DNA from 4 places in the Paenibacillus sp. LS-5 genome. Region 3 is predicted to be linked to each of the others. Evidence: riboswitches for the same ligand, from Rfam matches in the RefSeq annotation. Region 3 holds a riboswitch; each other region holds the start of a gene.
What was found. Region 3 has a riboswitch for thiamine pyrophosphate ahead of AC0MA3_RS00735 (ABC transporter ATP-binding protein). Riboswitches for the same ligand answer to the same signal wherever they lie in the genome.
Positions count from the first base shown of each region.

Region 1 (7,820 bases), on a different contig from region 3:
GAGCCTGGTCAATTTCATGCCGGCAATCTTCATTGCCAAGCTCGGCATGAGCGACGCTTCGGCGGCCCTGACCGTCACCTTCTTCTGGCTGGCGATGTCTGCTGGGCGGCTGTATGCCGGAGTTGTTGCCGAGCGGATCTCCTATCGAAGATATGTGCTGGTTAGTTGCTTCTCTACCTTGCTGCTGTTGGCGCTATTTCCGTTTGCTGAGCAACGTATTGCCGCTTTTGCCGTGCTGGCACTGCTGGGGCTGTGCATGTCCGGCATCTTTTCCATATCACTTGTCTTCTCCAGCAAGCTGCTACCCGGAGCCGAAGAGTCCACTCCAAGCATTATGATCGCTGCCGGCGGGATCGGCGGAGCGGTGCTGCCGCTTGTGACCGGCTGGTCCATGGATCATCTGCAGATCGCCCAGACTTCGGGACTGCTGGCTGCTTTTGCCGCCGTGCTGTTCCTGTTAAGCGTGGCAGCCTGGAAAATAGGGTAATATAATTCATGTAAATATCTTGTGCAAGGGTGGGAACTATTGATGCCTGAACTTACCCCTTTAGCTTCTGAACCAACACTCCATACCGCCCTGCTGCAGTTCATCTTCCCCTTCTCCCTCAAGGAGGGTGAAGACACGAAAGTGATCGAACATCTGACCCGTGAGGGATTTACCCGTTTTTTTCTGGACAACAAAGACCTGGAAGACGCTTATTATGGCGAAGGCTACTGTGTTTCCCATGAAAAAATGGAGCGGAGCTACCTCCCGTTTGCGGCCCATGTGCTGTTCCCCCGTGAGAAGGACAAAGATTCCTTCCGCCGCTTTTCCCGGGCCAATCAGCTTCCCTGCAGGATGGAGATGCCCGGACAGTCAGTTCATTTCCAGGTGCTCTCTACGGATGTATTCGTCTGTCCTTTCGAACTCGGCTTCCTAACCATTAGAGTCAGCATAGAGGAGGAGCATCTCCCCTTCAGCATTGCCCTCGAATTTGCCGACCGCTTCCGTACGCTGGAGGATGTATCCTTAAGGGATAAACAAACCTCCATTCATTGCCATGACCGCTCCTTTGATGAGGTAGAGGATTTTGTGTTCAGGAATTTAGTGAGCGGACTGGAGCCTTTTCTCGACCCTTCAGAAATCAATGGGGCTTATTTTGAGACTTTACCGTTTTTTGTGGATGAAAGAATGCTGGTTCAGGCCTTTTACGGTTTTGACGGGCAGGTGGGCCAGGAGGGTGAGATCAGTGTGGAGCAGCAGTACCGTGCTTCCCAGCTGGATGGCCTTACCGTGGAAGGCACACCGTACATCAGTGCCAGCGATCCCGGATACATCCGGGATTACTGCGAGGAACACTGCTACAACCGCTGGGGACCGGACACTTACTATTTGACGAATGAGCAGACATTCTGCTGCCTGAGCCGGGCTGAACCTGAGCTGACCACCCAGCTTATTAATCAGATGTATGGAGAATATTACTATGGGCTGCTGCTGAGCATATTTCATAAAATCGTTCTGCTGAAGCTGGCCAACATCCACTCTCGGCTGCGCATTAACCACGATGTGGATGAAATCGAGAACCTGATTTTTATGATTAACAAGTTCTCTGCCAAATTTTATTTTCTGGAGTTAATTTCGCAGTCCCAGGGCCGGGAGATTTTTTTTCAGCTGCGCAAAGTCTACGGGAACGACGCCCTGTTTGAAGAGGTCAAAATGACTTTGAATGACCTGTTTCAATACCAGGAGAAATTCCAGGCCAAGCGGCGGGACACACTGCTCATGATCCTGACGGTGTTCACCGTCGTGAGCGGTATTTATGGCATGAATCAGGTGATCGAGGACCTTAAAGGCAAGATTGACTGGAGCAAAATGCTGGAGTATTCCCCATTTGAATATCTGGCGCTGTTCGTCACCTTCACAGGGATCGCTGTCAGTATCGGCCTGAGTCTGAAGCAGCTATGGAACGGAATCCGCAGCCGCCGCAGAAAAAGAAAAAGAGCCCGCTGATCTACAGCAGGCTCTCCAGTTCACGGCAGGCTTCCGCATACGCAGGCGCAAGCCTGGGAAGCAGCAGTGCCGCCCGTTCATATTCTCCTCTTCTGGCATGCTGCTCAACGCCTGCGCATACATGGGCGAAGTACTGCGCTCCCAGTCCAAGGCTGCCGGATTTCAGGCTATGGGCTACCGAAGCCATCTCCTGCAGGTCACCGGCCTCCGCCGCTGCCTGCAGGGCAGCCAGCCGCAGCGGGGTATCTTCCTTGAACATATCGACAAGCGTCCGAAACAGCTGCGGCTCTTCCTCCCCGTCCATTTCCCGGATGCCGGACACTGTATCCCGATTCAATACCGGAATATAGGGCTTGGGCCCGAACCATCTGTCCAGAAGCTGCTTCAGCTTATCCAGATTCAGCGGCTTCACGGCCCAGTCATCCAGCCCCGCATGAAAAAACGCTTCCCGGCTCTCTTCTGATCCATCCCCGGTCACACCAATAATGGGAATTCTCATCCTTGTTCCTGTGGATTCCAGCTGGCGGATTCTCCGGACCGCCTCGCCGCCATTCATGCCCGGCAGCCTGCTGTCCATGAGAATAAGCCCGAAGTCTCTCTTCTGCCAAGCTTCTATAGCCTGATTTCCATTATTGGCCAGTTCTACATTGGTAATGCCCAATTTTTTCAGTTGCAGCAGCAGGAGTGTGCTGTTCAGTCCATTGTCCTCAGCAACCAGCACCGGCATTGTACTGAAGCGGGCCTCCGGCAGGAGCAGGAGAGCCTCAGCGGCATTCAGGTTGTCCTGCAGCCGGGCGGTCTTGCCCAGCGCTATCTCAAACCGGAAGGTTGAGCCTTGGCCAGGTGCACTATCCACCGTGATCGCACCCCCCATCAGCTCCACCATCGACTTGCAGATCGACAACCCCAGCCCTGTTCCCTCTACTGCCATCTCTGACTCTTGGCTGACTTGCGAATACGGCCGGAACAGCCCGGCTTGAGCCTTCAGCGGGATGCCAATGCCCTCGTCCCTGACTTCGAAGCACAGCGTCTGATGCTTGCCATCCTCTTCAGCCAGTCCTACGCGTACCTCCACCACTCCGTCTTGTGTGAACTTAATGCTATTCCCCAGCAAATTAATGAGCACCTGAAGAATCTTGGACGAGTCTCCATTCAGTGTACTCTCAACACTGCCTGCAACCTGCCATTTCAGAGTGTTTCCGCGCTTCACTGCGGCAGGAGAGAGGAGACTTGCCGCATGTTCAAGCAGATTGCGTATGCTCAGCGGAGCCTTTTGCAGCTCCATTTTGCTGGCTTCAATCTTGGAGATATCCAGCAGATTATTGATCATCTGGAGCAGGTATTGTGCCGATTCCCGGATGACCTCCAGATGAATCCGCTGCTCATCCGTCGGGTTCTCAGCCTCCAGAAGCTCAGTCATCCCCACAATTCCGTTCATCGGCGTACGAATCTCGTGGCTTACTGTAGCGAGAAACAGGCTTTTTGCCCGGTTGGCCCGTTCCGCCTCTTCCTTCATGGCTTTAAGGCTGGCACTATTCTTGGTGAGCAACCGGTGCATCGTAATTAATTCATTGTTCATCGCAGAAAATTCAGCCAGGGCTTGTTCTTCTCTTTGCTGTCCCTGGATCACCTGGTTAGAGAGCTTCTCAATCGTCTCTCTCAGTTTCCGGATCTCTTGCTCATGGTCGGTCATTTCCTTCTCCCGCCTTCTATGTCAATTCTCCCGGAGTCACGCATCAGGAATAAGACGCCCCGCTATTTCCAGCGCCCCCTTGGCATCAGGGGCATAGCCGTCAGCACCGACTTTTTGCCATAACTCTCTGTCTATATTAAAGGGCATTCCGCCAACCATAATCTTGATGGGATTCAGTTCCGCATGTGTACGGATGGAAGCTATCAGACGCTGAACCTCCGATACATGAAAAGTCATGGTGATGGAGATGGCCAGCAGGTCGGCAGGCTGTTCCTTCAGATACCGGATCAGACCTTCTGCAGGCATGTTGGAGCCCAGATAAAAGGTGTTCCAGCCCTCCATTTCGAAGAAATCCGCCAGCATCCGCAGTCCGATCTCATGCAGCTCCTGGCCGACTCCGACTGCAACCAGAGTCTTCTTCCCTTCCTGCGCCTGAATCCAACGCGGATAAAGCTGGGAAATAATACTCTGGGTACAGGCTGTACAGTAGTGCTCCTGAGCGACAGTAATGTGACCCAGCTGCCATAGACGGCCAATCTCATACTGGCTGCTCTGAAAAATATGCAGATAAAGATCACGGATAGGCACGCCCTCATCATGGAGCCCCAGCACAAATTCTGAAGCCTTACGGCGTTCGCCGTCCAGCAGCAGCTTCAGGTACCTTTCGGCCTCCCGGAAATAGGGTTTCTCCGGTTGAAGAAAGGGCGGCAGGTTCTGCTCTTCGAGCGCATGGTGGATTCCTATATCAAGATAGCTGAGAATCAGCTCTTTTTCCGGCGTCTCTACCTGTGAAGCTACAGCTTCCTTCATCAGTCCCAGATTGATCTGCAGATCCTCAGCCGTAATTTTGTACTGTGCGAGCAGCACCTTAAGCCAGATAATATAATTAATGAATAAAAGCGGACTGTCCAGCGCCACACTTTGCGCCAGATACCGTAAATGATAGAGTGAATCCTGCTTGGTTCTTGCCATTCCGGAAGGGCCGAACCTGTGCTGCAGCTCGGGCTGCCGCTCATACTGACGTATAGTGACCTCCTCCGCCAACTGTTCCGCTAGCACCTTCAGCCGTTCTCCGGCATTTTGCTGATCAGTGAGTATAAGAGTCACTCCTTTATTAAAACAGAATTGTAAAGTAACAATTTTAATATATACAATTTGGAAAGTCCACTGTCTGGTGAGGTTTGGCAGTCCGCCAGAATCTGGGGCTGGTACTGGACAACCCCGAAGGGGACCGCTATAATACAGCGTAAGAACACAGCAACACCCATAACTTCATAGTACCAGGGGGGCTGGAATTGGCTGGCTGAGAGTGTATCCCGTTAAAGATACTGACCCTTATACCTGATCTGGATAATGCCAGCGTAGGAATCATCACCCGCATTCAGCCACTTCGGCTAAGCGGCCACCTAACGCAATTGCTGGCGTCCCGATCTTCGGGGCGCTTTTTTTGGTATGGACATCATCAGAATTAAGAAGACTGGGTAGCTGGAAGGAGAGAAGAATAGCAATGGGAGTCAAAAAAGCACTAATGCTCTGCATCAGCTGCATGTTGGTTATCATCATGGCCGGGTGCGGCAGCAATACAACCAACTCCGGCGGAAATAGCACTGCACCCTCTGGAGACAGCAACGCCGCACCGGAAGCAACCGCAACCGCTGTAGAAACGGACGCGCCAAAGGAACTGACCAAGATCAAGGTGGCCCTGGACTGGACGCCGAATACTAACCATACCGGCCTCTATGCTGCCAAGGAGCTGGGTTATTACAAGGAGGAAGGCCTGGATGTAGAAATTGTACAGCCGGGTGCAGCGGGAGCCGACACGATGATTACCTCGGGCGAAGCTGCTTTTGGCATCAGTGCCCAGGAGGCGCTCACCTTGGCCCGCCTGCAGGATGTGCCGCTCGTCTCGATTGCCGCTATCATCCAGCATAACACCTCGGGGTTTGCCGCTCCGAAGGACCGCAATATCAAGACACCAAAGGATTTCGAAGGTAAAACTTACGGCGGCTGGGGTTCTCCGGCTGAGGAAGCTGCCATGAAGGCGATCATGGACCCTGAAGGCGGCGATGTCAAAAAGGTGAAGCTGGTCAATATCGGAGAAGCCGATTTCTTCACCGCCGTGAAACGTGACATCGATTTTGCCTGGATATTCTATGCCTGGACCGGTATTGAAGCTGAACTGCGCGGTGAGCCGCTGGATATGCTGTATTTGAAGGATTACGCGCCTCAGCTGGATTATTACACCCCAGTGCTGACGACCAGCGAGAAGGAAATTGCTGAGCATCCGGAGCTGGTGAAGGCTTTCCTTGCTGCTACCTCCAAAGGCTATCAATATGCGATCGACAAGCCGGAAGAAGCTGCCGCCATCCTCTCCAAAGCTGTGCCGGATCTGGACCCTAAGCTCGTCCTGGCCAGCCAGAAGTGGCTTAGCCCGAAATATACGGACGATGCCTCCAGATGGGGAGAGCAGAAAGCCGAGGTCTGGCAGAAATACGCCGACTGGATGTACGGCCTGAAGCTGCTGGACAAGCCGCTGGATGCTGCTTCGGCGTTCACGAATGATTATCTGCCGGAGAGCAAGTAATATATATTAACCTTGCAAAGTTCACGATACAAAACCCGAAAGGATCTGATTGAGATGGCAAACACCCTGCTTAGCATTCAAGTCATTCCGAAAACTCCGAATAACGAGGATTCCATTCCTTATGTGGATAAGGCCATAGAGGTCATTCAGCAATCGGGCGTCAAGCACCAGGTGAATCCGCTGGAAACGACAATGGAGGGCGAACTCAGCGAATTGCTTGAAGTGGTGCGCCAAATGCATGAAGCGCTGATCGCATCGGGCAGCCCCAGCGTCATCTCGCAAATCAAGATTGCTCATAACCCCAGCGGAATCAGCATGGACAAGCTGACGGAAAAGTACCGGCCGTGAGATCGTACTGGAACCAAATCTGGCCGCCCCTTGTGGCGGTCATCTTTTTTCTGGGCGTATGGCAATTGGCGGTTTCCGTACTTCACGTCCCTTCCTGGATGCTGCCAAGCCCCGGCGATATCGCGCGCGAATCCCGGGGAAATGCTTCGGGCATTTGGGCACATACGGCCGCTACGCTGCGGCTGACCTTGATCGGCTTCCCGATCGGCACAGGCGTTGGCCTCATTGTCGCTCTGCTGCTGCATTTGGTGCCCTGGCTAAGAAGAGCACTGTACCCGCTGTTGATTCTCAGCCAGAACGTGCCCTCCATCGCTCTGGGGCCGCTGCTGATTATCTGGTTCGGGTTCGGACTACTGCCCAAAATCGTACTTATCACACTCGTCTGCTTCTTCCCGGTTGCCGTCGCCGCTATGGGCGGGCTGGCCCAAAGCGACCGGATCATGATGAACTATATGAAAATGGCCGGGGCCAGCAAGTGGCAAATCTTCTCGAAGCTGGAGCTTCCCGGTTCTCTGCCAGCCCTGTTCTCTGGTCTTAAAATCTCCGCGACCTACGCAGTAATGGGCGCTGTAGTCGCCGAGTGGATCGGTGCAGACAAGGGCATTGGCTACTACATGCTGCTGCAGAAGGCCTCCTACCGCACAGACCGGATGTTCGTCGCCATCGTAATTATTGTTCTTCTTAGTCTGGTGCTGTTTGCGCTGATCGCACTTCTCGAGAAATGGCTGGTACGCTGGAAGCCGCGCAAGACCTCATGATACTTACACTTCCCGGAAAGGGGATGAATGATTTGACAGCAGGGCATCCAAACTTGAACACCCGGGAACAGGTTCCCTTCGGGCACATGTCCGAAGCTCCAGCCCTCCCTCCTGCGCTGGATGTAAGAGGCGTATCCAAGTCCTACTTCCACCGAGGCCGGGAGACCCGCGTACTCGACAATGTATCACTAACCGTTGAGCCGCAGGAATTCGTCTCCATTGTCGGCCCTTCAGGCTGTGGTAAAAGCACCCTGTTTCATATCATCGGCGGCCTGGAGCTGCCGGGTACCGGAACGGTAAGCATGAGCGGTAAGAACGTCACCGGTCAACGCGGTGAGATCAGCTACATGCCCCAGCAGCCTGCGTTATTCCCGTGGCGGACCATTGAGGACAACGTCCTGCTCGCCGGTGAACTGAAAGGCCAACCGAAGGCCGAAGCGCGGACGG
Region 1 covers NZ_JBWAVA010000023.1:707-8,526, reverse strand. Annotated here, with positions in the region: gene AC0MA3_RS23845 (MFS transporter) at 1-487, shown strand, start outside; gene AC0MA3_RS23840 (hypothetical protein) at 530-1,990, shown strand; gene AC0MA3_RS23835 (ATP-binding protein) at 1,992-3,683, opposite strand; gene AC0MA3_RS23830 (cobalamin-dependent protein) at 3,720-4,742, opposite strand; TPP riboswitch at 4,956-5,068, shown strand; gene AC0MA3_RS23825 (ABC transporter substrate-binding protein) at 5,191-6,267, shown strand; gene AC0MA3_RS23820 (thiamine-binding protein) at 6,322-6,615, shown strand; gene AC0MA3_RS23815 (ABC transporter permease) at 6,612-7,373, shown strand; gene AC0MA3_RS23810 (ABC transporter ATP-binding protein) at 7,460-7,820, shown strand, end outside.
Region 1: it holds a riboswitch for thiamine pyrophosphate, as region 3 does, so the genes downstream of both, AC0MA3_RS23825 (ABC transporter substrate-binding protein) here and AC0MA3_RS00735 (ABC transporter ATP-binding protein) in region 3, are expected to answer to the same signal.

Region 2 (7,820 bases), on a different contig from region 3:
TGTCACTTCGGCCATCGGCGCGCTCAAAGGACCGCTGCATGGTGGCGCGAATGAAGCGGTAATGAAGATGCTTGAGGAAATCGGAAGTCTGGATGCAGTAGAGTCATACATTAACGGCAAGCTGGAGCGCCGTGAGAAAATCATGGGCTTTGGGCATCGTGTCTACAAAAATGGCGATCCGCGCGCCAAACACCTCATGAAGATGTCCCACGAGCTGGGAGTGATGAAGAATGACACCACTCTGTATGATATGTCCGTCAAAGTCGAGGAATTGATCACTTCGCAGAAGGGATTGAAGCCTAACGTTGATTTTTATTCGGCTTCGGTCTACACGCAGCTGGGCATTGAGCGGGAGCTGTTCACACCGATCTTTGCAATCAGCCGTGTGTCGGGTTGGACTGCCCATATTCTGGAGCAGTACGAGGACAACCGCATCATCCGCCCGCGTGCAGAATACACAGGGATGTCCGAACAAAAGTACGTTCCGGTGGACGAGAGATAAAGCTGCCCTTGCAGGCTGCTGCACCCCTTTAGTAGAATGAACTATAATACACCAAACTCTAAGCCTATGCTTCCGAAGAGAGATGTGAATGTGTACTGCTCGGGGAAGTCTAGGCTTACCAAACCAAACTTTTAGGAGGAATACCCACTAATGTTGAAACTGGAAAAATACGATCTGCCGACAGAAGGCGAACAAATCACAATCGAAGATGGCAAGCTGCTCGTTCCGGATCATCCGATCATCCCGTTCATTGAGGGTGACGGTACAGGGCGCGACATTTGGAAAGCCTCCAAACGGGTACTGGATGCCGCAGTAGCCAAAGCATTCGGCGGGAAGAAACAGATTGCCTGGTACGAAGTATTTGCCGGTGAGAAAGCCTTCAATACATATGGTGAATGGCTGCCGAATGATACGCTTGAAGCAATTCGTGAGTACATTGTAGCTATCAAAGGACCTCTGACTACTCCAATCGGAGGAGGGATCCGCTCCCTGAATGTAGCGCTGAGACAGGAATTGGATTTGTATGTCTGTCTGCGTCCGGTGCGCTATTTCGATGGAGTGCCATCACCTGTGAAGCATCCTGAGCTGGTGGACATGGTGATTTTCCGTGAGAATACGGAGGATATATACGCCGGAATTGAGTATCAGGAAGGCTCTGCGGAAGTGAAGAAGGTTATAGAATTCCTGCAAAACGAGCTGGGAGTGAACAAAATCCGTTTCCCGGAAACATCCGGAATCGGAATTAAGCCGGTATCCTCGGAAGGCTCCAAACGCCTGGTTCGCTCCGCTATTGAATATGCAATCAAACATGGCCGCAAGAGTGTGACACTGGTACACAAGGGCAATATTATGAAGTTCACTGAAGGCGCATTTAAGAACTGGGGTTATGAAGTGGCTGAACAGGAATTCGGCGATCATGTCTTCACCTGGAATCAATATGATGCCATCAAGGAACAGAGCGGCGAGGCTGCGGCTAATGCAGCTCAGAAGGAAGCAGAAGCCGCAGGCAAAATCATCATTAAGGATGCGATTGCGGATATTGCCCTGCAGCAGGTATTGACCCGTCCAACGGATTTCGATGTGATTGCTACGCTCAACCTGAACGGCGATTACCTCTCCGATGCACTGGCTGCACAAATTGGCGGCATTGGTATCGCACCGGGAGCGAACATCAACTATATTACGGGTCACGCCATTTTTGAAGCTACTCATGGTACTGCACCGAAGTATGCGGATAAGGACGTAGTAAATCCGGGTTCAGTTATTCTGTCCGGCGTTATGCTGCTTGAACACCTGGGCTGGCAGGAAGCGGCGGATCTAATCTACAAAGGCATGACCACGGCCATCAACAACAAGACTGTGACCTATGACTTTGCCCGTCAGATGGAAGGCGCCACAGAGCTGAAATGCTCGGCATTTGCTGACGAAATCATCAAGCACCTGTAGTCTACTGCTAACTAAGCTAACTTCTAAAGCACATGCCCTCATTTCTTGAACGGAAATGGGGGCTTTCTTTTCATCGACGGTGAGGTTGGGTATAATAAGTATGTAACTTATATCATAGCGAAAAGTGAGGAGGTCAAATATGGATCGGATTTTCTTTTTCCTACATATGATCGGGACATTGGCGCTCGGCTTCTATCTGGTGCTGCCGTTTATTCTAAGCGGTACAGCCAAGCTGTCTAATACAGCCAAAGAAGGAACGCTAAGTGCGATCGGCGGACTTAACCGGTTTGCCCAATATGGCCTGGTGATTCAACTGTTGACAGGCGGATACATGATCTCACAGGGGGATTACACCGTAGCCTGGATGATTGTTGTCGTAGTACTGCTGCTGGCGATGTTTGCCTTGGGTGGCATTATGAGTAAGCCCTTGCGTTTGGCCGCTGCCGGAATGCGCGAGAACCGTGATGTCTCTGACCATACCGCGAAGCTACGCACGATGAGTCTGCTACTGATGGTTGTGCTGATCGTAATGGTGTTTTTTATGGTGTACAGACACATTATCTAAGCCTATTGAAGTGAAATAGCTCTGGCGGCTGCGGCTGTCAGGGTTATTTTTGTTGAAGTACCTGAAGACAAATTTCGTAAGGGAAAAGGTATGGGATGAACCCTGTATATTGTGGAACATACCTATCCCTGACTGTAGTTCAGCTGAAGCAGCACTTGAGGTGGCTAGGCATACATAAGAAGACTGCTCTCCTAATGGATAGCAGTCTTCTTATATTACGGATGATCCTCACAGCAGTTCCTTTGACGCAAACACATTGCTTTTTTCAAATTCCGCTTGAATCCCAGGTGGAAGCAGGCTCTGTAGCTCGTGACGGGTACACCATTTAGAGTCTGAGTGCTCTTCGGAGAGTACCACGGTATTCCCATCGGTGCGGCACCAGTAGGTGATGATGATGAGTTGCCTGCCAGGATCCGTCAGAAAGGATGTGGCATACAGAAGGTTCTCTACCCTGACCGTAAGTCCGGTTTCCTCCTCAATCTCCCGCTCCAGCGCAGCCTCCAGGCCCTCCCCGAATTCAATTTTGCCGCCGGGACATTCCCAGCTGCCTGCTCCTACCGAATCTGCGGCTGCCCGCTGTACGAGCAGGATTCTGCCTTGATGCAGAATGACTCCTTTGACCGCAACGATGATGCTTCGTGTATTTCTGGTCATCTAACATATGCGCCTCCTCGTCTTAAAGATGGGTCTTTCCGCGTCATGCCGGATTCATACTTCTCTAAAGTATATCGGCCCTTCACGCCAATAACGACTGTATTTTATGTTTGGACAGCCTGGAAGTGTGGTAAGTAACATAGCGTGAAGTGATTGTATAATTAGTGACGCATAAGCCATCTTAATACGATGTGGTTACTCTAACAAAAGGTACACAGCGAAAGGAGAATGGATCATGCCAGAAAATAAACAGTCTTCCAAAACTTTGCCTCCACAGGTGCAGGACCGGCAGCCCGGTATTGAGAGTGAGATGAATCCGCGCCCGGAATTTGAAACTTCCAGCTACAAGGCGGCAGGTAAACTGCTGGGCAAGGCGGCACTTATTACGGGGGGCGACAGCGGAATAGGACGGGCGGTTGCCGTTCATTTTGCCAAGGAAGGTGCGGATGTGGTCATTTCTTATCTGAATGAGCATTCCGATGCCGAAGAGACCAAACGCCAAGTGGAGCAGGAAGGCCGGAAGTGTATTCTGATTGCCGGTGATATCGGCGTAGAAGCATTCTGCCAGGATCTGATCAACAAGGCGGTTGAGGGACTGGGCAAGCTGGACATCCTGATCAACAATGCGGCCGAGCAGCATCCGCAGGACAAGATTGAGGATATTACTTCCGAGCAGTTGGAGCGGACGTTCCGTACGAATATTTTCTCCATGTTCTATTTGACCAAAGCAGCCATGCCGCACTTGAAAAAAGGCTCTACGATCATCAATACGACATCGATTACCGCCTATCGAGGCAGCCCGCAGCTGCTGGACTATTCGTCCACGAAAGGCGCGATTCTAAGCTTTACCCGCTCGCTGTCGATGAATCTGGCGGAAAAGGGCATTCGTGTAAATGCTGTAGCTCCGGGACCGATCTGGACACCGCTGATTCCATCTACTTTTGATGCTAAAAAGGTCAGTGAGTTCGGTGGCACTCAGCCTATGCAGCGTCCGGGGCAACCGGAAGAGCTGGCGCCGGCCTATGTCTATCTGGCTTCGGATGATTCATCCTATGTCAGCGGTCAGGTCATGCATGTCAACGGCGGGGAAATTGTCAACGGTTAGAAGCTACTAAGCGGCCAAGCGTGTGCTGGAAAATATAGTTGTAAGAGCAGGCCTATGCGGTCTGCTCTTTTTATTGTAACGGGTTAAATTAAGCTTTCCTGTAAAAGGGATAGCTTTTCTGAGGAATATTATGTTAATATGAACCACGTCAGCAACTGAATATTGCAATTGTCCCTAGGGGTGCCGTAAGGCTGAGACGAACGTGTGGTTCGGACCCTTTGAACCTGATCTGGTTAACACCAGCGTAGGAAAGCGGAGAATGAATGAACTGCAGCGGAGTTGTATCTCTTACACCCGTATTCCTGCGGAAATTTATGACTGCCTCCTATCCCGGGGGCGGTTTTTTTGCGTTACCGTTCAGTTGCCAAAAAGTGAAGCCGGAGGTGCAAAGTGGCTGAAATTCATTTGATATCGGATGGTAAGTTGGACCCCGGGCGGTTTGCCAGCCTTGCAGCAGCTGTATATCCGTACGTGGACTATATTCACCTGCGGGAAAAGCACCGCTCTGCTGTGGAACTGCTGGGTATGGCTGAGCAGCTTCTGCGTGCTGGAATCCCCGCATCCAGACTGGTCATCAATGACCGGCTGGATATTGCGCTGGCCGTCGGTGCAGGTGCTGTCCAGCTGGCCTGGCACAGCTTGCCACCCGCAGCGGCCCGCACGGCTGCCCCCGGCCTCCGGCTGGGGAGGTCGGTACACTCGGCGGCGGAAGCCGCGGAGGCGGGCAGGCAGGGGTCAGACTACTGCCTGTACGGGCATGTCTTCCCTACTGGCTGCAAGCCGGGTCAGCAGGGGCGCGGTTTGCCACTCCTGGAGGAGGTTGTGCGCAGCAGCAGCATTCCGCTGATTGCCATCGGCGGGATTGATAAGGGTAATGCTGATCAAGTAATCAGGCATGGTGCAGCTGGCATTGCGGTCATGTCCGGTATTTGTGGAGCGGAGGACCCTGTGGCCGCTGCCCATGCTTACCGTCTGGCGTTACAGGCGGTGTAGATCTGAGGTTTGGAGGCTTGTAGAGTCATGAACGTGACACGCGAAGGAGGTGAGAGGGCATGAATCTGATCATCAACGGCAAACCCGGAGAGGTTGCTGAAGACTGCCGGACCGTTGCCGATCTGTTAAGCCGGCCCGAATGGAGCTACCGGCTTGTGATCGTGGAACGGAACGGGGAGATTGTCAGCAAGGATCATTATGAGGAAGTGGTGTTATGTGACGGCGACCGGCTGGAGCTGGTGCATTTTGTAGGCGGCGGCTGAAGGCGTTACCGACTTTCTATTATCTAATTCTTAAGTTCAGAAGAATCCAGGAGGCGAGTTCATGTTAGATCCTTTAGTGATTGGTGGCATTAAGTTATCGAGCCGACTGTTCATCGGCACCGGCAAATACAGCCGCAATACGCTGATTCCCGAGGTGGTGTCATCTTCGGGCTCACAGGTGATCACGGTTGCCCTGCGCCGTGTAGACCCGGAGAGCCAGGACAATATTATCAGCCATATTCCTTCCCATATGACCCTGCTTCCAAATACTTCGGGTGCACGCACCGCTGAGGAAGCTGTGCGGATCGCCAGACTGGCCAGAGCTGCAGGCCTCGGCAATTGGGTCAAGATCGAGGTGATCAGTGATCAGAAATATTTGCTTCCGGATAACCTGGAGACCATCCGGGCTACGGAGATACTGGCTGCCGAAGGTTTCGTAGTGCTGCCCTATATGAGCCCTGACCTCTCCGCTGCGCTGCGGATGAAAGCGGCTGGAGCCGCTGCCATTATGCCGCTGGGTTCACCGATCGGTTCTAACCGGGGACTGCGCACCAAAGAGCTGCTGCGTATTCTCATCTCAGAGGTGGATCTTCCGGTGATCGTTGACGCCGGCATTGGCCGCCCGTCCGAAGCGGCTGAGGCGATGGAACTGGGTGCGTCCGCTGTGCTTCTCAACACGGCAATCGCCACCGCCCGTAATCCGCTGCTGATGGCAGAGGCCTTCCGTGAGGCGGTAGCTGCAGGCCGTAAAGCCTATTTGGCTGGACTCGGTCCGGTGGAAGAGACGGCTGTCGCGTCTTCACCTTTAACCGGATTTCTGAAATAACTCACAGGCCAAGCGAAATGGGGGAGTAACATGAGTTTTTATGAAGTGCTGACTCGTCTGGAACAATTGCCTTACGAGAGCTTATGGCAGGAGTACCGGGTAGAGGATGTGAAACGGGTACTTCGCAAAGATCGTCTGGATGAAAAAGACCTGCAGGCCCTGCTGTCTCCGGCTGCAGAAGCTTGTCTGGAGGAGATGGCTGAGCGAGCGCAGCAGTTGACCCGTGCGCATTTTGGACATGTGATGCAGATGTTCACACCGATGTATCTGGCTGATTTCTGTGTGAACCACTGTACGTATTGCAGCTTCAGCTCGATTTATGATTTTCCAAGAAAAAGATTGACTCCTGATGAGGTTAGACAAGAGGCAAAAGCGATCTCCTCCACAGGTCTGCGTCATCTCCTGATTCTGACGGGAGAATCGCGCAGGGAAAGTTCGGCCACATATGTGAAGGAATGCGTGGAGATTCTTCTGGAATATTTCTCATCCGTCAGTATTGAGGTAAATCCGTTGTCTACCGAGGAATATCGGGAGCTTAGGGAAGCGGGAGTAGACGGGTTGACTCTGTATCAGGAGGTCTACCACCAGGAAACCTACCGCAAGCTGCATGTGAAAGGTCCAAAAAGAGTCTACCGCAATCGCCTGGATGCCCCCGAACGGGGGTGTCAGGCCGGTTTCCGCTCCGTCAACATTGGCGCTCTTCTGGGTATGTATGACTGGCGGCAGGAGGCTTTCATGACTGCAATGCACGCACGCTATCTGCAGGACAAGTATCCGGAATGCGAAATCGGCTTATCTGCCCCGCGCTTTCGTCCGTATTTGGGCGAATTCAACCCGGACAGTGACGTTACCGACCGTGCGCTGGTTCAGATAATTTTGGCGTACCGGCTGTTTCTGCCTCGATCCGGCATCACCTTGTCCACCCGGGAGCCAGCTTCCCTGCGGGATCATCTGATCCACCTGGGGATTACCAAAATGTCGGCAGGTGTCTCCACTGAAGTTGGAGGACACACCCAGGATGGCGGAACCCCGCAATTCGAAATCTCGGATGAACGGACTGTGCAAGAGATAACAGACATGCTTCTGGAGAGCGGTCTGCAGCCTGTCTTCAAAGATTGGGACCTGCTGAAGGTGCCGGTGTAACGGACCCATTACGAGTCCGTAACAGCCCGGGTATTGCTGTTAGAGTTAGGACCCTGTAACCCTGATACCCAGCGCACTCGTTCTTCATTTGTTGTCCGTATCATCCGTAGGCTGCCCGCTATCGGTTCCGGCTGACAATTCATCCAGAGACATCTCGAAGCCGGGAGCCATATGGATCAGAAAATATTCCATCTCCGGCATTTCGAGACCGCGCAGCTTGGCCGCCGTCTGTTCTTTGGCGGCTGCGAATTCACGATTGCCTGCAGAGACCTCCCAGACGCATTTCAGATAAGCGTCGAGATGGTCTGCGGCTTTGACATAGC
Region 2 covers NZ_JBWAVA010000030.1:12,767-20,586, forward strand. Annotated here, with positions in the region: gene citZ (citrate synthase) at 1-502, shown strand, start outside; gene icd (NADP-dependent isocitrate dehydrogenase) at 653-1,948, shown strand; gene AC0MA3_RS25800 (hypothetical protein) at 2,088-2,513, shown strand; gene AC0MA3_RS25805 (NUDIX hydrolase) at 2,742-3,167, opposite strand; gene AC0MA3_RS25810 (SDR family oxidoreductase) at 3,403-4,272, shown strand; TPP riboswitch at 4,439-4,540, shown strand; gene AC0MA3_RS25815 (thiamine phosphate synthase) at 4,663-5,265, shown strand; gene thiS (sulfur carrier protein ThiS) at 5,325-5,528, shown strand; gene AC0MA3_RS25825 (thiazole synthase) at 5,590-6,354, shown strand; gene thiH (2-iminoacetate synthase ThiH) at 6,385-7,497, shown strand; gene yfbR (5'-deoxynucleotidase) at 7,582-7,820, opposite strand, start outside.
Region 2: it holds a riboswitch for thiamine pyrophosphate, as region 3 does, so the genes downstream of both, AC0MA3_RS25815 (thiamine phosphate synthase) here and AC0MA3_RS00735 (ABC transporter ATP-binding protein) in region 3, are expected to answer to the same signal.

Region 3 (7,820 bases):
GTCCATCCGTTATTATTTGGAAACGTCAGCGCCAAAATATTTCTCGGAAATCTTCAGGTACGTACCGTCACTTTTCATAGCTGTCAGGGCTTCGCTCACCGCGGCTACGAGCTCATCATTGCCTTTCAGGAAAACAGCAGCACTCTGGGAACCCTCTGCAATCTCGTCAACAACCTTAATCTTCACATCCGGCTTCTGCTTCTTCAGATCCAGATAGGATAGTCCGTCATTCACGGTTGCATCAATACGTCCTGAGGTCAGCAGATCAATAGCCTGATTAAAACCGTCAGTAGCCACGATTTCCGCCCCGTTCTCACGAGCGATATCGGACAGATTACTGGTCAGGGACTGGCCGGCTTTTTTGCCTTTCAGATCCGCGAAGGCTTTGATGTCTTCATTCTTCTCACCAACGATCAGCACGGCTTTGGAGACAATATAAGGGTCCGAGAAATCGTACTTCACCTTGCGCTCGTCGGTAATGGAAACTTCATTGAAGATAACGTCAAAGCGCTTGGCGTCCATCCCGGCAAAAATTCCGTCCCACTGGGTTTCGAAGAATTCCGCTTTCACTCCCAGCCGCTTGGCAACTTCTTCAGCGATCTCTACGTCAAAGCCAGTTAGCTTGCCGGAAGCATCATGGAAAGTAAATGGCGCATAGGTTCCCTCTGTTCCAATGCGCAGCTTGCCGCTGGCTTTGATGACCTCCAGGCTGTTTTGTTCCGCAGGTGCAGCTGCTCCTTCAGTGGGTGCTGCCGAGGACTCGGCTGCTGTGTTATTGCCTCCGGTATTATTGTTATTATTGCCGCAAGCAGCCACCAGCACCACTGTAAGCAGCAATAGGATAGTCAGACTAAGTTTTTTCATAAATAGATTAACCCCTCTCGTATCATTCTCTGTATGTACCGGCTGTTCACCGGCAAGTTGAATAGTAACACCCTCAAGTCAGTGGAGTCAATACCTTTTTCCGATAATAAACATCGGAATTGTGTTGTAAGCGTTACAACCTTACAATTCACTTTCTGAAAGCACTCATATAGGGATAGCTTGCCCAAAACTTATTAATCTCCCCAGAAGAATCAGAAACAAAAAAATCTCCGCAGCACCTGAATGCTGAACGGAGATTGTCAGATCTAATCCTGACTTACTATCAGAACTTAACCATGCATCATTTCTGGCTGCACTTTTGACTTTGAACCGTCTTTCCCACCTCTGCGCCCTCTCCGTAGGAGCAAACCCAATACAGCACCTCCGAGAGCAACAAAGATCATAATGTGAAAAGTATCGTCGAACCCTTTGGCCAGAACAGTCTGTGTAGCCAACTTCAAAGCATCGGGTGAAGCTTGGGCCGCGCTCTTGCCGGCCGCAGCTGCAGCCTTTTGCATTTCGGCGCCCCGTGCTGCCGCTCTTGAGGTCAAGATCGTTACAAGTGTAGATACAGCCAGTGAGTTGATTACCTGTTGCATGGAGTTAGTCAAAGAGGTAACCCGGTTAACCAGATGACTCGGGGCCTTGTTGAGCAGATGTGTATTCATAGGCATTACCATCATACCCATGCCTGCACCGCACATGATCAGCGGCAGAATCAAATCTCTGCTCTGCGTGGTGAGGTCCACATGAGAATACTGGAACAAAGCACCCGAGACAAGGCTAAGTCCGCAGACCACCAGCCAGCGAACTCCAATCTTGTCGAACAAAATCCCGGCAATGGGCATCATAAGGCCGGAAGCGATCGCCTGGGGCAGCAGGGTAAGACCGGTATCGAATGCCCCGAAGCCGCGGGCCTGCTGCAGAAATTGCGGGAGCAGGAACAACGCACCATACAAACCGAACTGTGCGATCCACTGTACAAATATACCTGTGCTGAAATCAAGCGAGCGCAGAATACGCAGCTCCAGCAGAGGTGTATCTGAACGGAGCTCAGCAATGACAAAAGCAATTAACGCTGCCGTACCCAGTAATAGGCCGATCATTGTTTTGTCCGATGTCCAGCTATCCGCTCCCTGGCTTACCCCGTAAGAAAGAGAAGCAAATGCAAGCGGCCCAAGAATCATCCCAAGCTTATCCATACCCGGAACCTGGCTGCGTTCCGATTGCGGCAGCTTACGTGAACCGATGAGAAGACAGATGATTCCGATAGGAATATTAATCAGAAAGATCCAGCGCCAGGAATGATATTCCACCAGCCAGCCGGATAGGACCGGACCGATTGCCGGAGCGAACAGTACAGGAATGCCCATAATTCCCATGACTACGCCTACCTTACTCTTGGGAGCCAGCTTATAGACATAGGCCATGCCGACCGGGAGCACACATCCTCCTCCCAGACCTTGCAGGACCCGGAACGCTATTAGCCACTCTGCACGGCTAGGTGTTGCACAGAGGATAGAACCGATAGTGAATACAATAACCGCAGTCAGAAAAACAGTCTTAGAACCGAATCGGTCAGACAACCACCCGGATAACGGGATTACTGAGGCCTGAGCCAGCATGTAGCCGGTCACAATCCATTGCAAAGTATTTAAATCTGTATTGAAATCCTTAACCAGCGTGGACAAAGCTACATTCATAGCAGTACTGTCGAGCACCACCATGAATACACCGGCAATGATAGCCAGCAGTGGAACCAGAATGCTTGACAGACGAAAATCGGCATCCGATTTCAGCGATTGATCCATTCTCTATCTCCTCCTGAATAGAACTGCGAAGGGGAATTCATTGACCGCAACGCAGCATAATTTATATAATGTATATTGAAACGGACAACTGTCCGGTATCGCATTTTTTAGTCTACGGACAATTGTCCGCTCTGTCAATGTAGTTCTCACGTTTTCTGTAAATTTATGCTGAATTTCTGAAAGGAGTCTGCTATGAACCCGAGAGAACCCGCCAGCAGCCCGTCCTCAAATCCAACAGCTCAAACCAATCCATCATCCTCCCGGAACTATCAGGATCCATATGTACAGCGTATTCTTGAAGCCGCCCGAGAGCTTTTTAGAGATAATGGTCTCGAAGCAGTCAGCATGTACAGCATCGCCAAGCGGGCAGGAATGGGTCAGGGGTCGCTCTACCGCAGATTTACGGATAAAGGTGAAATTTGCTCTGCCCTGCTCTCCACCAGTTCCGAACAATTTCTTGCAAGTCTGGAGCACGAGCTTCAAGTCCCGGCTGGATCAGACAGCTCCATTGAGGGGCTGCGGAGGAGTATCGAACAGGTCGTGGATTTCATAGACCAGCATGCCGAACTGCTCCAGATGATCAAGTCTGAGTTTACCGGCAAAAAACAGCTTACCCAGTTTGAGCATCCGATTTTCCAGCGGCTGAATGCTGTGATGGCCGAGCGGCTGCAGCGGCTCGCTGATGATGGCAAGCTGATAACCATTGATCCCCATTTTGCTGCAACTTCATTGATCGCAGTCCTCAGTCCTGATCTCTACCTCTATCAACAGAAGCTTCACGGGTCCGGCAAAAAAGAGATTTCCGAGGGAATTCTGACCCTCTTCGTAACCGGGCTGCAGCGGTGCTGAGTACTATTTCTTTTGACAACATTCTGGAATATGCTATATTATAGAACGTGAATTTGAGAATGTTAGGCTCATCATTGCGGAAAGTCTTGTTATTCATGGCGTTCCGCAATGATCGTTATCCATTCTCAAGTTCATCTTATTTAGTTAGCAATTGCGAATATTATATTAACCTGCTATTTCACTAGGGGAGTCTATGACTGAGACGAAGCTTTAAGCTTCGGACCCTTGGAACCTGATCTGGATCATACCAGCGGAGGGAAGTGGAACAGAAACGATCAGCGGTACTGCTCCTTGCCTACTGCCGAACCTTTCAGACCCATTTGCCTCCTCTGGAGACGGATGGGTCTTTATTGTGTTTCCATCCCATTCTTGATCGTTACAAATCCGGCTGCAAATGCGTGTACAAGAAAGGAGGCTTATACATACCAAGATGATATCTATCCGTAACCTGTCCTATTCCTACTCTGCTTCACCGCAGTCTACGGTATTCAGCGGACTCTCAATGAATGTCAGGCGGGGCGAATTCATTTCCATAGTCGGTGCCAGCGGCTGCGGGAAAAGCACCCTGTTCAAGATCATTGCCGGATTGCTTCAACATACGGAAGGTGAATTGAAAATTCACGGTATGACGTCTAATGATCCTTCATCTAGACTAGGCCAGGTCGCTTATATGCCTCAGCAGGATCTGCTGCTGCCCTGGAGAACCGTGATGGACAACTGCCTGCTCCCCTGGGAGCTTAAGCGAAAAGGCAGCAAATCAGAAGCCATAAAGGAGATCCGTGATATGCTGGACCGGTTTGGACTTAAAGGTAAAGAGCGGCTCTACCCGCAGGAGCTGTCCGGCGGGATGCGTCAGCGTATAGCTATGCTGCGCACCCTTGCTGCCGGAAATGAGCTGTTGCTGCTGGATGAGCCTTTTGGAGCCTTGGATGCCATTACCAAACGCGAGTTACACCGCTGGCTCCTGGAACTATGGGGCAGTCTGCAACAAACCGTTCTGTTCATTACCCACGATCTGGAGGAGGCACTGCTGCTCAGTGACCGGATCTATCTAATGAATGGAATTAGCGGCGGTGTACAGGAATTCAGGGTGGAAATGCCGCGTCCCAGACACTACCGTATGAATTATGAACCGCAATTTGTTGCTTTGCGGGAGGAATTAGAGCGGAGGCTGCATGAGACGTGCTAGTATCAGAACCCTTGTGAGTGATTATGTTCCTTTTGCCGTATTAGTCCTCGTGACACTTACCGGCTGGGAGAGCGCTGCCCGGATGAAGCTGATTCCGGCTTTCATTCTCCCGGCACCAACAGCCATATGGACCGCGCTTGTGGAGCAGAGACTGCTGCTCTTCGGTGAGCATCTACCCGCTACTCTGGAGGAGGTTCTGCTTGGTTTTGTTCTGTCGGCCACCTGCGGGATGCTGCTGGGGACGGGTATGCACATGTTCACTCCACTTGAAAAAGCACTATACCCCTTGCTGGTGATCAGTCAGACCGTTCCACTGATTGCACTGTCGCCCATTTTTATTATGTGGTTTGGCTATACCATGTGGAGCAAGGTAGCGGTAGTATTCCTCACCGCCTTCTTCCCGGTAGTTATAGGTACCTTTGATGGTCTGCGCAAAAGTGGTGCTGTGTACAAAGAACTGCTACTCACACTAGGTGCCACCCGCTGGCAGATTCTGCGTAAGATCCAGATTCCGCCGGCACTGCCCTCTTTGTTCTCCGGACTTAAGCTCTCTATGGTCTACTGCGTCATTGGTGCGACGATCGGGGAATGGCTGGGCGGAAGCCGGGGGCTCGGGTATTTCAGCCGGCGGATGGCGGGGAATCTGCAGAGCGCGGAAATGTTCGCCGCTGTATTTCTTTTATCCGCACTCGGAATCGTTCTATTTCTATTTATTGTGCTGCTCGAAAAAATTATTGTGCAGAAAAGAGGCATTCATCAATGAAACTAATGCATACTGAACAACCCTTTCGAAAAAGGTCCCTTCCTTTGCTTCCATTATTGCTGCTTCTATGCCTGGGAGTTGCGGTAGCCGGCTGCGGAAATAGCAGTACTAAGGAACCTGACAGTTCTGCAGCTGCAGATCATAGCGGGCCCCCCCACAAGCTGACGATTATGCTCGACTGGTATCCGAATGCTGTCCACTCCTTCCTGTACGCTGCCCAGCAGAAGGGCTATTTTGCCGACGAAGGTCTTACTGTGGATATTCAGATGCCCGCAGACAGCAATGATGCTCTCAAGCTTGTAGCCGCAGGCAAAGTTGACCTGGCCCTAAGCTACCAGCCGCAGGTGCTGATGGCACGGGGCGAGCAGATTCCGGTGAAGTCTATTGCTGCGATCGTCCGGCATCCGCTTAATCATCTGATGGTTCCTGCGGACAGCGGGATCAAGAGTCCTAAAGACCTTGCAGGCAAAACTGCCGGGTACTCCTCTATCCCTCTCTATGAAGCAATGCTGAAAACAATGATCCAAAGCGATGGCGGGGATCCTGGCGCAGTAAACATAACTGATGTTGGCTTTGACCTGATTCCTGCCCTTTCTACCGGACGTGTAGATGGAATTATTGGCGGATTCATTAACCACGAGCAGCTGATTCTGGAACAGGAAGGCCATCCGGTTACTTCACTGGATCCAACGGATTATGGTGTACCCGATTACTATGAGCTAGTCCTGATTGCTAGTGACCTGGGTCTGCAGAATTCGGAAGGTTACATTCAGAAGTTCATCCATGCAGCACGTAAAGGACAACAATTCGTGGCAGACCATCCGCAAGAGGCGCTTGATCTTCTGCTGGCTCACGAAGATGCTACGGCTCCACTCGACAAAAGCATTGAGTCCAAAAGCCTGAATCTGTTGCTGCCCCTGATGGACGCCGGGAATGAGCCGTTTGGCTATCAGGACCCTGCATCGTGGGAAAAGGTACAGAACTGGCTGAGTGATAACGGTCTACTAAATAGCAAGGTGAAGACCGGAGAAGCTTTTATTAACTTGTGATGGGGAATTTAAGGAAGGATCACTCAAATATATTTTAGGAGGAATCATCATGTCTTTTTTATCCAAGGTGCGGGACAGCAATCCGCTAGTGCACAACATTACGAATATTGTGGTCGCGAACTTTAGCGCGAACGGGCTGCTTGCACTGGGGGCTTCCCCTTTTATGGCGGATGCACATGAAGAAGTCGCAGATATTGCCGCTATGTCGGGAGCTTTGGTGCTGAATATCGGCACCCTTAATGACTATGCCATTGATTCGATGCTGCTTGCCGGTAAGGCGGCTAATCTGCATAACGTGCCGGTCGTGCTAGACCCTGTGGGTGCCGGGGCTACCGCTTACCGTACCAGTGTTACCCATAAGCTGGTCAACCAAATGCAGATTACCGCACTGCGCGGCAATGTCGCTGAAGTGGCCCATGTTGTAGGCGAGAGCTGGAGCATTAAAGGGGTGGATGCCGGAAGCGGAGATGGTGATGTGGCAGCACTTGCTGTAAAAGCTGCGCTGAAGCTTAAATGTGTGGTGATTATCACCGGAAAAGAGGATGTCATCACGGATGGCGTTACCACCTATGTAGTCAGTAACGGACATCCTGTTCTGACCAAGGTTACCGGCACCGGCTGCCTGCTCAGTGCAGTCGTTGGTGCATTCCTGGCAGCAAGTGGCGGAGCCTGGCTGGAAGCAGCGGTAGAAGCCTTGTCCTTCTATGGAGTTGCTGCCGAAATCGCAGCGGACCGGACGCGCCAGCAGGGAATTGGCAGCTTCCAGATCGAATTCCTGAATCAATTGGCTCTCGTTACACCTGAAGTATACGCAGAGCGCTCCCGTGTACAGCAACTGGAACAACGATAACTGCTTAACCAAAGGAGAACCCGTAATGACAGAGTCTACAGAAAAAAAAGTATTCAAGGCATTAACCATTGCCGGTTCCGACTCCGGAGGCGGAGCTGGTATTCAGGCCGATCTGAAAACCTTTCAGGAGCTGGGGGTATACGGCATGTCCGCCCTTACCGCAGTAACTGCACAGAACACCTTAGGTGTACAAGGTGTATATCCTCTTGAAGTGGATGCCGTTGCTACCCAGCTTGATTCCATCGGAACCGATCTTAGACCGGATGCCGTCAAAACCGGCATGTTGTTCAGCAGCGGAATTATCCGTGTGGTAGCAGGCAAGGTCCGGCACTATGGCTGGGATCATCTGGTCGTTGATCCGGTCATGGTCGCCAAAGGCGGTTCCCCCCTGCTTCAGCAAGAAGCCGTGCAGGCTTTGATCACCCATCTGCTGCCATTGTCCTTG
Region 3 covers NZ_JBWAVA010000001.1:158,810-166,629, reverse strand. Annotated here, with positions in the region: gene AC0MA3_RS00750 (amino acid ABC transporter substrate-binding protein) at 13-864, opposite strand; gene AC0MA3_RS00745 (DHA2 family efflux MFS transporter permease subunit) at 1,155-2,675, opposite strand; gene AC0MA3_RS00740 (TetR/AcrR family transcriptional regulator) at 2,868-3,524, shown strand; TPP riboswitch at 3,698-3,800, shown strand; gene AC0MA3_RS00735 (ABC transporter ATP-binding protein) at 4,027-4,713, shown strand; gene AC0MA3_RS00730 (ABC transporter permease) at 4,700-5,476, shown strand; gene AC0MA3_RS00725 (ABC transporter substrate-binding protein) at 5,482-6,525, shown strand; gene thiM (hydroxyethylthiazole kinase) at 6,575-7,375, shown strand; gene thiD (bifunctional hydroxymethylpyrimidine kinase/phosphomethylpyrimidine kinase) at 7,401-7,820, shown strand, end outside.

Region 4 (7,820 bases), on a different contig from region 3:
AGAGGATCGGCAACTGTCTCAAGTAAGCTATAATTATCAGCTGCCTTTTCAGGAACAGTTGAAGCAGTGGAAGAACAATACGGACAGCTTCACTGAGGAACTGCAGAATAATCCGTTGCTGCGTGCGTCATTCTTCTGGGCGCTACGTTATGGTGATGCCAATACGAAGCTTCAGGTGACCGAAGCGCTCCACTGGATTGAAGATGATGAAATGTCTGAAGTATTGAAGGCAGTATCGGAGCAAGAACCGCTTCAGGAGGCTGCGCTTCTCAGTCTGCAGCGTCTGATCGGCGGCAGTCCGGAGGAAGGCGGAATCCAGAGGGCTGTGCAGGACCCTGTTGTGTCAGGCCATAAAGGACCGCCGGAGTGGAAAGAGGACTGGCAACGGATCTTGGACCATATGGCTGCTGTGCAGGACCGCAGATTTGATACTGCGCAGAAGAAGGATGCCGAGCTCCTCTGGAAGCAGTTCATAGCCCGCCTCTACCCGGATGTTCCTTTGTTCCGGCATGCGGAGGGCTGGTGTGCAGCTCTGGAGTATTTAACCGCCAAGCTGCATGGTCATCCGGTTACCTACCGTGAGGCTGCCCAGCACTACGGCGTTTCCGTCTCGACGGTAAGCCGGTATGCCCGGCGTATTGATCAAGCATGCGGGTTAACGCAGGATGGGGCGGCAGCAGACGTTTTGCCGCCATTTACGGAAAATATCTGACCCTAAGGAGGACTTGCTAATGTACAAAACAATTGTAATCGGAACAGGTCCGGCAGGATTGACTGCTGCGATTTATCTGGCACGTGCCAACCTCAGCCCCCTTGTTATTGAAGGATTGCAGCCAGGAGGACAATTGACTACAACGACAGAGGTAGAGAACTTTCCAGGTTTTCCAGAAGGTATTTTAGGTCCGGATCTGATGGATAACATGCGTAAGCAGGCTGAACGCTTTGGGGCTCAATTTAAGAACGGCTGGGTGGATGCTGTGGATTTCTCGCAGCGCCCCTTCAAAGTAACCGTTGATGGACTGGGTGTGCTGGAAGCAGAGTCGGTGATTATATCAACCGGTGCTTCCGCAAGGTACCTCGGCATACCGGGAGAGCAGGAGAATGTCGGACGCGGGGTTAGTACTTGTGCAACCTGCGATGGATTCTTCTTCCGCGGCAAAAAGATTGTTGTGGTCGGCGGCGGCGACTCCGCGATGGAGGAAGCCAGCTTTCTCACTCGATTCGCTTCCAGCGTAACCCTGGTCCACCGCCGTCCGGAGCTGCGCGCCTCGAAGATTATGCAGGACCGGGCGCGTGAGAACAGCAAAGTGGCCTGGGCACTGAACCGCACGCCGCTTGAAGTTACCGTTGGGGATACCGGGGTGAAGGGGCTGACGGTCCGCAACAATGATACAGGTCTTGAGGAGCTAGTGGAAGCAGATGGCGTATTTGTTGCTATCGGCCACACACCGAATACGGCATTCCTCGGCGGTCAGATTACTACAGATGCCAACGGCTATATCGTGGTGAATCCAGGAACAACAGAAACTAACATTCCAGGCGTATTCGCTTGTGGGGATGTTCAGGATACGCGTTATCGGCAGGCGATTTCGGCTGCAGGAACCGGCTGTATGGCTGCTATGGATGCTGAGAAGTATCTGGAAGGCACTATGGTGCATGACTGGAGTGAAACGCTGGATAAGTAACGGAGCGGACTAAGCGAATTTTTGGTTGACAATAAATACCTGCTAGCGTAGATTGTATTTAATTAGATAGATACCCACTAGGGGAGCCTGAATGGGCTGAGACGGGGAAATTGAATTCCCGGACCCTTGAACCTGATCTGGATCATACCAGCGTAGGAAAGTGGAGCCGGACCTTTTTTGAGCACAGCCTTATTGGCTGTTCGTGAATAAAGCCGCTCCAGGTGGAGCGGCTTTTTGCTGCGTGCTGATCTTATCTAAAATGGCTCACAGAGCGTTGAGGAGGAGATAAGAATGTCAGATTCATCAAAAAAGGAACAAGTTGATCTTTCGGGATTCCCCGCAAGCCGCAAGGTGTATGTAGAGGGCTCGCGCCCGGATATTCAGGTCCCGATGCGTGAGATCCGTCTCAGCCGTACCGAAGGGATTGCGGGGGAAGAGGATAATGAGCCGCTGCGTGTCTATGATACTAGTGGGATTTACACGGATGCTGCTGCACAGACCGATGTACGTAAGGGCCTGCCGGCGCACCGCTTAAGCTGGATTGCGGAACGTGGGGATTCAGATGAATACGCCGGCAGAGCCGTTCAACCTGGAGATTACGGTTTGGCTGCAGACGGAGCGTCAACGGAAGGGTTCACCGGCTTGCGGCGGAATCCCTTAAGAGCACGTAAGGGCTGTAATGTCACCCAGCTCCACTATGCACGGCTGGGGATGATTACACCAGAAATGGAGTATATCGCGATTCGGGAGAATACACGGCCTGAATTTGTAAGGGATGAGGTCGCTGCCGGCCGAGCGATTATCCCGGCCAATATCAACCATCCCGAGAGTGAACCAATGATCATAGGCCGTAACTTCCTGGTTAAGATCAACGCGAACATCGGGAATTCCGCCGTCTCTTCTTCCATTGAAGAGGAAGTGGAGAAGATGAGATGGGCTACCCGCTGGGGTGCGGATACGATTATGGATCTATCTACCGGTGCGAAAATTCATGCCACCCGCGAATGGATTATCCGCAATTCACCGGTACCGATCGGAACCGTACCCATTTATCAGGCACTGGAGAAAGTAAAAGGAATCGCCGAGGATCTGACCTGGGAGTTGTACCGGGACACGCTGATCGAACAGGCGGAGCAGGGTGTGGATTACTTCACCATTCATGCCGGGGTGCTGAAGCGTTATATTCCGCTTACTGCCGGAAGAATGACCGGAATTGTCTCACGTGGCGGCTCTATTATGGCGGCCTGGTGTCTTGCACATCAACAAGAGAACTTTTTATATACACATTTTGAAGAGATTTGCGAGATTATGAAGACTTATGATGTGGCCTTCTCCCTGGGGGACGGATTGCGTCCGGGCTCCATTGACGATGCCAATGACGAGGCACAGTTCGCTGAACTGGAGACGCTTGGAGAGTTGACAGCCATCGCCTGGAAACACGATGTTCAGGTAATGGTCGAAGGTCCGGGACATGTGCCAATGCACAAGATCAAGGAGAATATGGATAAGCAGCTGGAGCTCTGCCAGGAAGCCCCTTTTTATACACTGGGTCCTTTAACCACGGATATTGCACCAGGTTATGACCATATTACTTCTGCGATTGGTGCGGCGATGATCGGCTGGTTCGGGACAGCGATGCTGTGCTACGTCACGCCTAAGGAACACCTGGGACTGCCTAACAAAAATGATGTACGCGAAGGAGTCGTTACCTACAAAATCGCCGCACATGCTGCAGATCTGGCCAAAGGTCATCCAGGTGCGCAGGATCGGGACAATGCCCTGTCGAAGGCGCGGTTCGAGTTCCGCTGGCGTGACCAGTTCCACCTTTCGCTGGACCCGGAGCGGGCGCTGGAGTACCATGATGAGACTCTTCCAGCCGAGGGTGCCAAAACAGCGCACTTCTGTTCCATGTGCGGGCCCAAATTCTGCAGTATGCGTATTTCGCATGATATCCGTAATTCGTCCAGGCTAAGCAAAATGCTATAACCCAAGCCGGACCACTTAAGGCTGTTCCCGCGCTGCCAGGCGTAAGGGGACAGCTTTTTTTCTGAAGATAAGAGGTTATCCGCTTCACGTTATGAATTATCTTTGTCCTTCTACAACTACTTTAAAATTTAGTGACTGCAATCACTCTTCGGCCCTGTGCCCTATGCTAAGCTGTTGTTGAGAAAGGTTATCAATTGGTAGAAAGCCAAGCTGCAGGAGGAGAGTGCAATGAGCAAACACCTTAACATGGATGAGTCCATATTCGAGCTGGTCAGCCGTTATCCGGAAGCCATAGACATTATGGTTGAGCTGGGGTTCCGCGATATCACCAAGCCTGGCATGCTGCAGACGGCGGGCCGGTTCATGACCTTGTCGAAAGGAATCACAATGAAGAAAATGGATCGCGAAACCGTCCGGCTGGCTTTTCAGAGCCGTGGCTTCGAGATTATTGAATAGAGCGCTAAGATAAACAGATTGAATGGAGAAGGAGAGAGAACGATGAGTGAACTGATTAACAACCGTGAAATGGATATTCCTGAGCAGACACGCCGCCAAGCCATGCTTAAGGAGATTATTAAGGAATTGCATGCCGGTAAAAGTGTAGAGGAAGTCAAGGCGCGTTTTGCAGAAGCGGTAGGTGATGTCACGGTAGAGGAAATTTCTGCGATGGAGCATTCCCTGATGACGGAGGAAGGAATTCCTGTAACGGAGGTACAGCGCCTGTGCTCTGTGCACACGGCCATTTTCAAAGGATCGATCCAGGAGATTCACCGTTCTGCCAAGCCGGAGGAACAGCCGGGACATCCCGTCCACACCTTCAAGCTGGAGAACCGTGAGATTGAGCGGCTGGTGAACTTCCGTATGCAGCTGCATGCCGATAAATTCCAAAGAAACGACAGCGAAGAGATGATCTTCAAGCTGCTGGAGGATCTGAGCCTGCTGCTTGATCTCGACAAGCACTACAGCCGCAAAGAAAATCTGCTGTTCCCTTACCTTGAGAAATACGGTATTTATGGCCCAACCAAAGTGATGTGGGGAGTGGATGATGGGATCCGCGGCATGATCAAACAAGCCAAGGCAGCGCTCAGTGCGTACAACGGGGAAGCGGCAGAGGTTGGAGCTCTGCTTACGAACATTATCCAGGAAGTAAATGAAATGATCTTTAAGGAAGAAAATATTCTGCTGCCGATGGCGCTCGATAAACTGACTGAAGATGAATGGGTCAAAATCGCCCGCGAAAGCGATGAAATTGGCTTCTGCCTGACTGCTCCAGAGCGGGAGTGGATTCCTGAGCGTGCTGCAGAGCCGGAGGGGGCAGTTGCGCAAAGCACAGAAGATGGAAAAGAAGGCTTATCACCTCAAGGCTTTATCCGCTTCGAGACGGGCCTGTTGTCTCTGCATCAGCTGGAAACCGTGCTGAATCATCTGCCCGTCGATCTGACATTTATCGATGAAAATGATGTTGTTCGTTACTTCTCCCATGGCAAAGAACGGATCTTCGCCCGCACTAAGGCTGTTATTGGCCGCACGGTGCAGAACTGCCATCCGCCGCAAAGCGTGCATGTCGTTGAGAAGCTGCTGGAGGATTTCAAGGCAGGCCGCAAAGACGCCGAGGATTTCTGGATTGCCATAAAGGATAAATTTATCTACATTCGTTATTTCGCAGTACGTGACGAAGCGGGCCGTTACATGGGCACCCTTGAATTCACCCAGAACATTGCCCCGATCCGCGCGTTGGAGGGACAGAAACGGATTTTGTCGGAGTAGCTGTCTACATTCGTACTACCCTCCGTCCACCGCCTTGAATTTATGCTGATTGATCCGCCCCTTGCCGCATAGGCAAGAGGCCTTTTTCATAAAAACAGGAATTTTTCAGATTCTCTTAAAGCCGCACTTTTTGTTATAAAAAAATACAAGACTCTTCATATAGCCGGGTGTACCGCCTTTCCTTGACCGCAGGGATACCTTCTATTATAGTGGGTACGTAGGATTAACTATTTTAGCATAGAAAAAGGTGGCTTGTTACATGTCTGAAAGTATCTACGTTGGCGTGGATTTAGGTGGAACCACGATTAAGGTTGGAATCTGCAATGCCGAGGGGAACCTGCTGCATACCTTTGAGGGACCTACGGGGACAGCCGATGGCGTCGATGCTGTCATCGATAATATCGAAAAGTATGTGCGTCAGATTGTGGAAGAATCCCCGTACTCTTGGGATCAGCTTGCCGGTGTAGGAGCGGGCCTGGCCGGGTTTACGAATATTCGTGAAGGAATCATCATTCTTGCGCCTAACATAGGTTTTAGAGATGTGCCGATCCGTGCCATTCTGGAGGGTCGTTTGAACAAGCCCGTCAAAATAGACAATGATGCGAATGTGGCTGCGCTGGGCGAGGCCTGGAGCGGAGCGGGACGTGGTGTAGAGAACTGTGTTTGCTACACGCTGGGCACAGGTGTCGGCGGCGGAATCATTATTAATGGCAAAGTGTATCAAGGATTTGCCGGACTTGCGGGCGAGCTTGGTCATATTTCTGTAGTGCCTGATCTGGAAGCTATCCAATGCGGCTGCGGCAACATGGGTTGTCTGGAGACCGTTTCCTCTGCAACCGGTATTATTCGTATGGCAAATGATGCTGTTAGCCGCGGCGACCGCACTTCCCTGTCCATGGTGGAGAAAATTGCCGCCAAAGAGGTATTTGATGCCGCCAAAGCCGGAGATGAAGTTGCTTTGCGGATTGTGAACCGTGCTGCGTTCTATCTGGGCAAATCCATGGCTGCTGTCGCAGCGGTACTGAATCCAGAGGTGTTCATCGTTGGGGGCGGGGTCTCCAAAGCCGGAGATATTCTGTTTGAAGAGGTTCGACGCGTATTCGCAAAGCTGGCCCCGGCTCCGCTGCAGACCGGAGTGACCATCGTTCCGGCCGAGCTCGGTAATGATGCGGGTATTATTGGCGCTGCAGGTCTTTTGCTGCGTTCTTAAGCAGATGGAATTCTTCATATACTATTTATAGGGAGGGGGCGCTTTGATGACCGAACTGGAACAATCACCGCCCGGTGGTGCCACCCTGATCATTATTACGGGCATGTCAGGTGCAGGCAAGACGATTGCTGTACAGAGTCTGGAGGATCTCGGGTTTTTCTGTGTGGATAATTTGCCGCCGGTGCTGATTCCCAAATTTGCTGAGCTGATTGAGCAATCCAAAGGGAAAATCGCCAAAGTAGCGCTTGTTATCGATTTGCGCGGGAGAGAGTTCTTCACCGCTTTGTCGGAATCATTGTCCTATATCAAAGACGAGTCTACGATCGGTTTTGAGATTCTCTTTCTGGATGCAACGGATTCTGTACTGGTACAACGTTACAAGGAGAGCCGGCGGCATCATCCGCTGGCACCTAAAGGCATGCCGCTAGATGGTATCCGCCTGGAACGTCAGATGCTGGAGGAGTTGAAGAACTCTGCCACCTTATGTCTGGACACCAGCAGCATGAAGCCCGTCCAGCTAAAGGAGAAGATCGTATCACGTTTTTCCCATTTAGGTAAAAGCACACTTTCTGTTAATATCACTTCGTTTGGCTTCAAATACGGAATTCCGATCGACGCAGACCTGGTATTTGATGTCCGTTTTTTGCCGAATCCTCATTATGTGGATCATTTGCGGCCAAAGACGGGTCAAGATAGCGAGGTTTACGATTATGTTATGAAATGGCCAGAGACACAGACGTTTCTGACCAAACTGCTGGATATGCTTCATTTCCTGATACCGCAGTACCGGAAAGAAGGCAAATCCCAGATTATTATCGGTATTGGCTGTACGGGTGGCAAACACCGCTCTGTAGCAATATCCGAATACCTGGGCAAGATGCTGGGGGTTAGCGAGACGGAGTCTGTAGCCGTCAGCCACCGGGACTCTGAACGTGACCGGCATTAAGAGAGAAGGGGTCAATAGTGGCTGAAGAACAAGGACAGCGTCCACGTATCGTCGTTATGGGTGGAGGTACGGGATTGTCTGTTATGCTTCGCGGTTTGAAGGAAAAGCCGCTTGATATTACAGCGATAGTTACTGTTGCGGATGACGGGGGGAGCTCTGGCATACTCCGAAGTGAACTGCAAATGCCACCCCCTGGTGATATCCGCAACGTATTGACAGCAATGGC
Region 4 covers NZ_JBWAVA010000027.1:16,829-24,648, reverse strand. Annotated here, with positions in the region: gene AC0MA3_RS25145 (tetratricopeptide repeat protein) at 1-712, shown strand, start outside; gene trxB (thioredoxin-disulfide reductase) at 732-1,685, shown strand; TPP riboswitch at 1,755-1,861, shown strand; gene thiC (phosphomethylpyrimidine synthase ThiC) at 1,977-3,671, shown strand; gene AC0MA3_RS25130 (DUF1858 domain-containing protein) at 3,900-4,127, shown strand; gene AC0MA3_RS25125 (DUF438 domain-containing protein) at 4,170-5,438, shown strand; gene AC0MA3_RS25120 (ROK family glucokinase) at 5,698-6,648, shown strand; gene rapZ (RNase adapter RapZ) at 6,695-7,594, shown strand; gene AC0MA3_RS25110 (gluconeogenesis factor YvcK family protein) at 7,651-7,820, shown strand, end outside.
Region 4: it holds a riboswitch for thiamine pyrophosphate, as region 3 does, so the genes downstream of both, thiC (phosphomethylpyrimidine synthase ThiC) here and AC0MA3_RS00735 (ABC transporter ATP-binding protein) in region 3, are expected to answer to the same signal.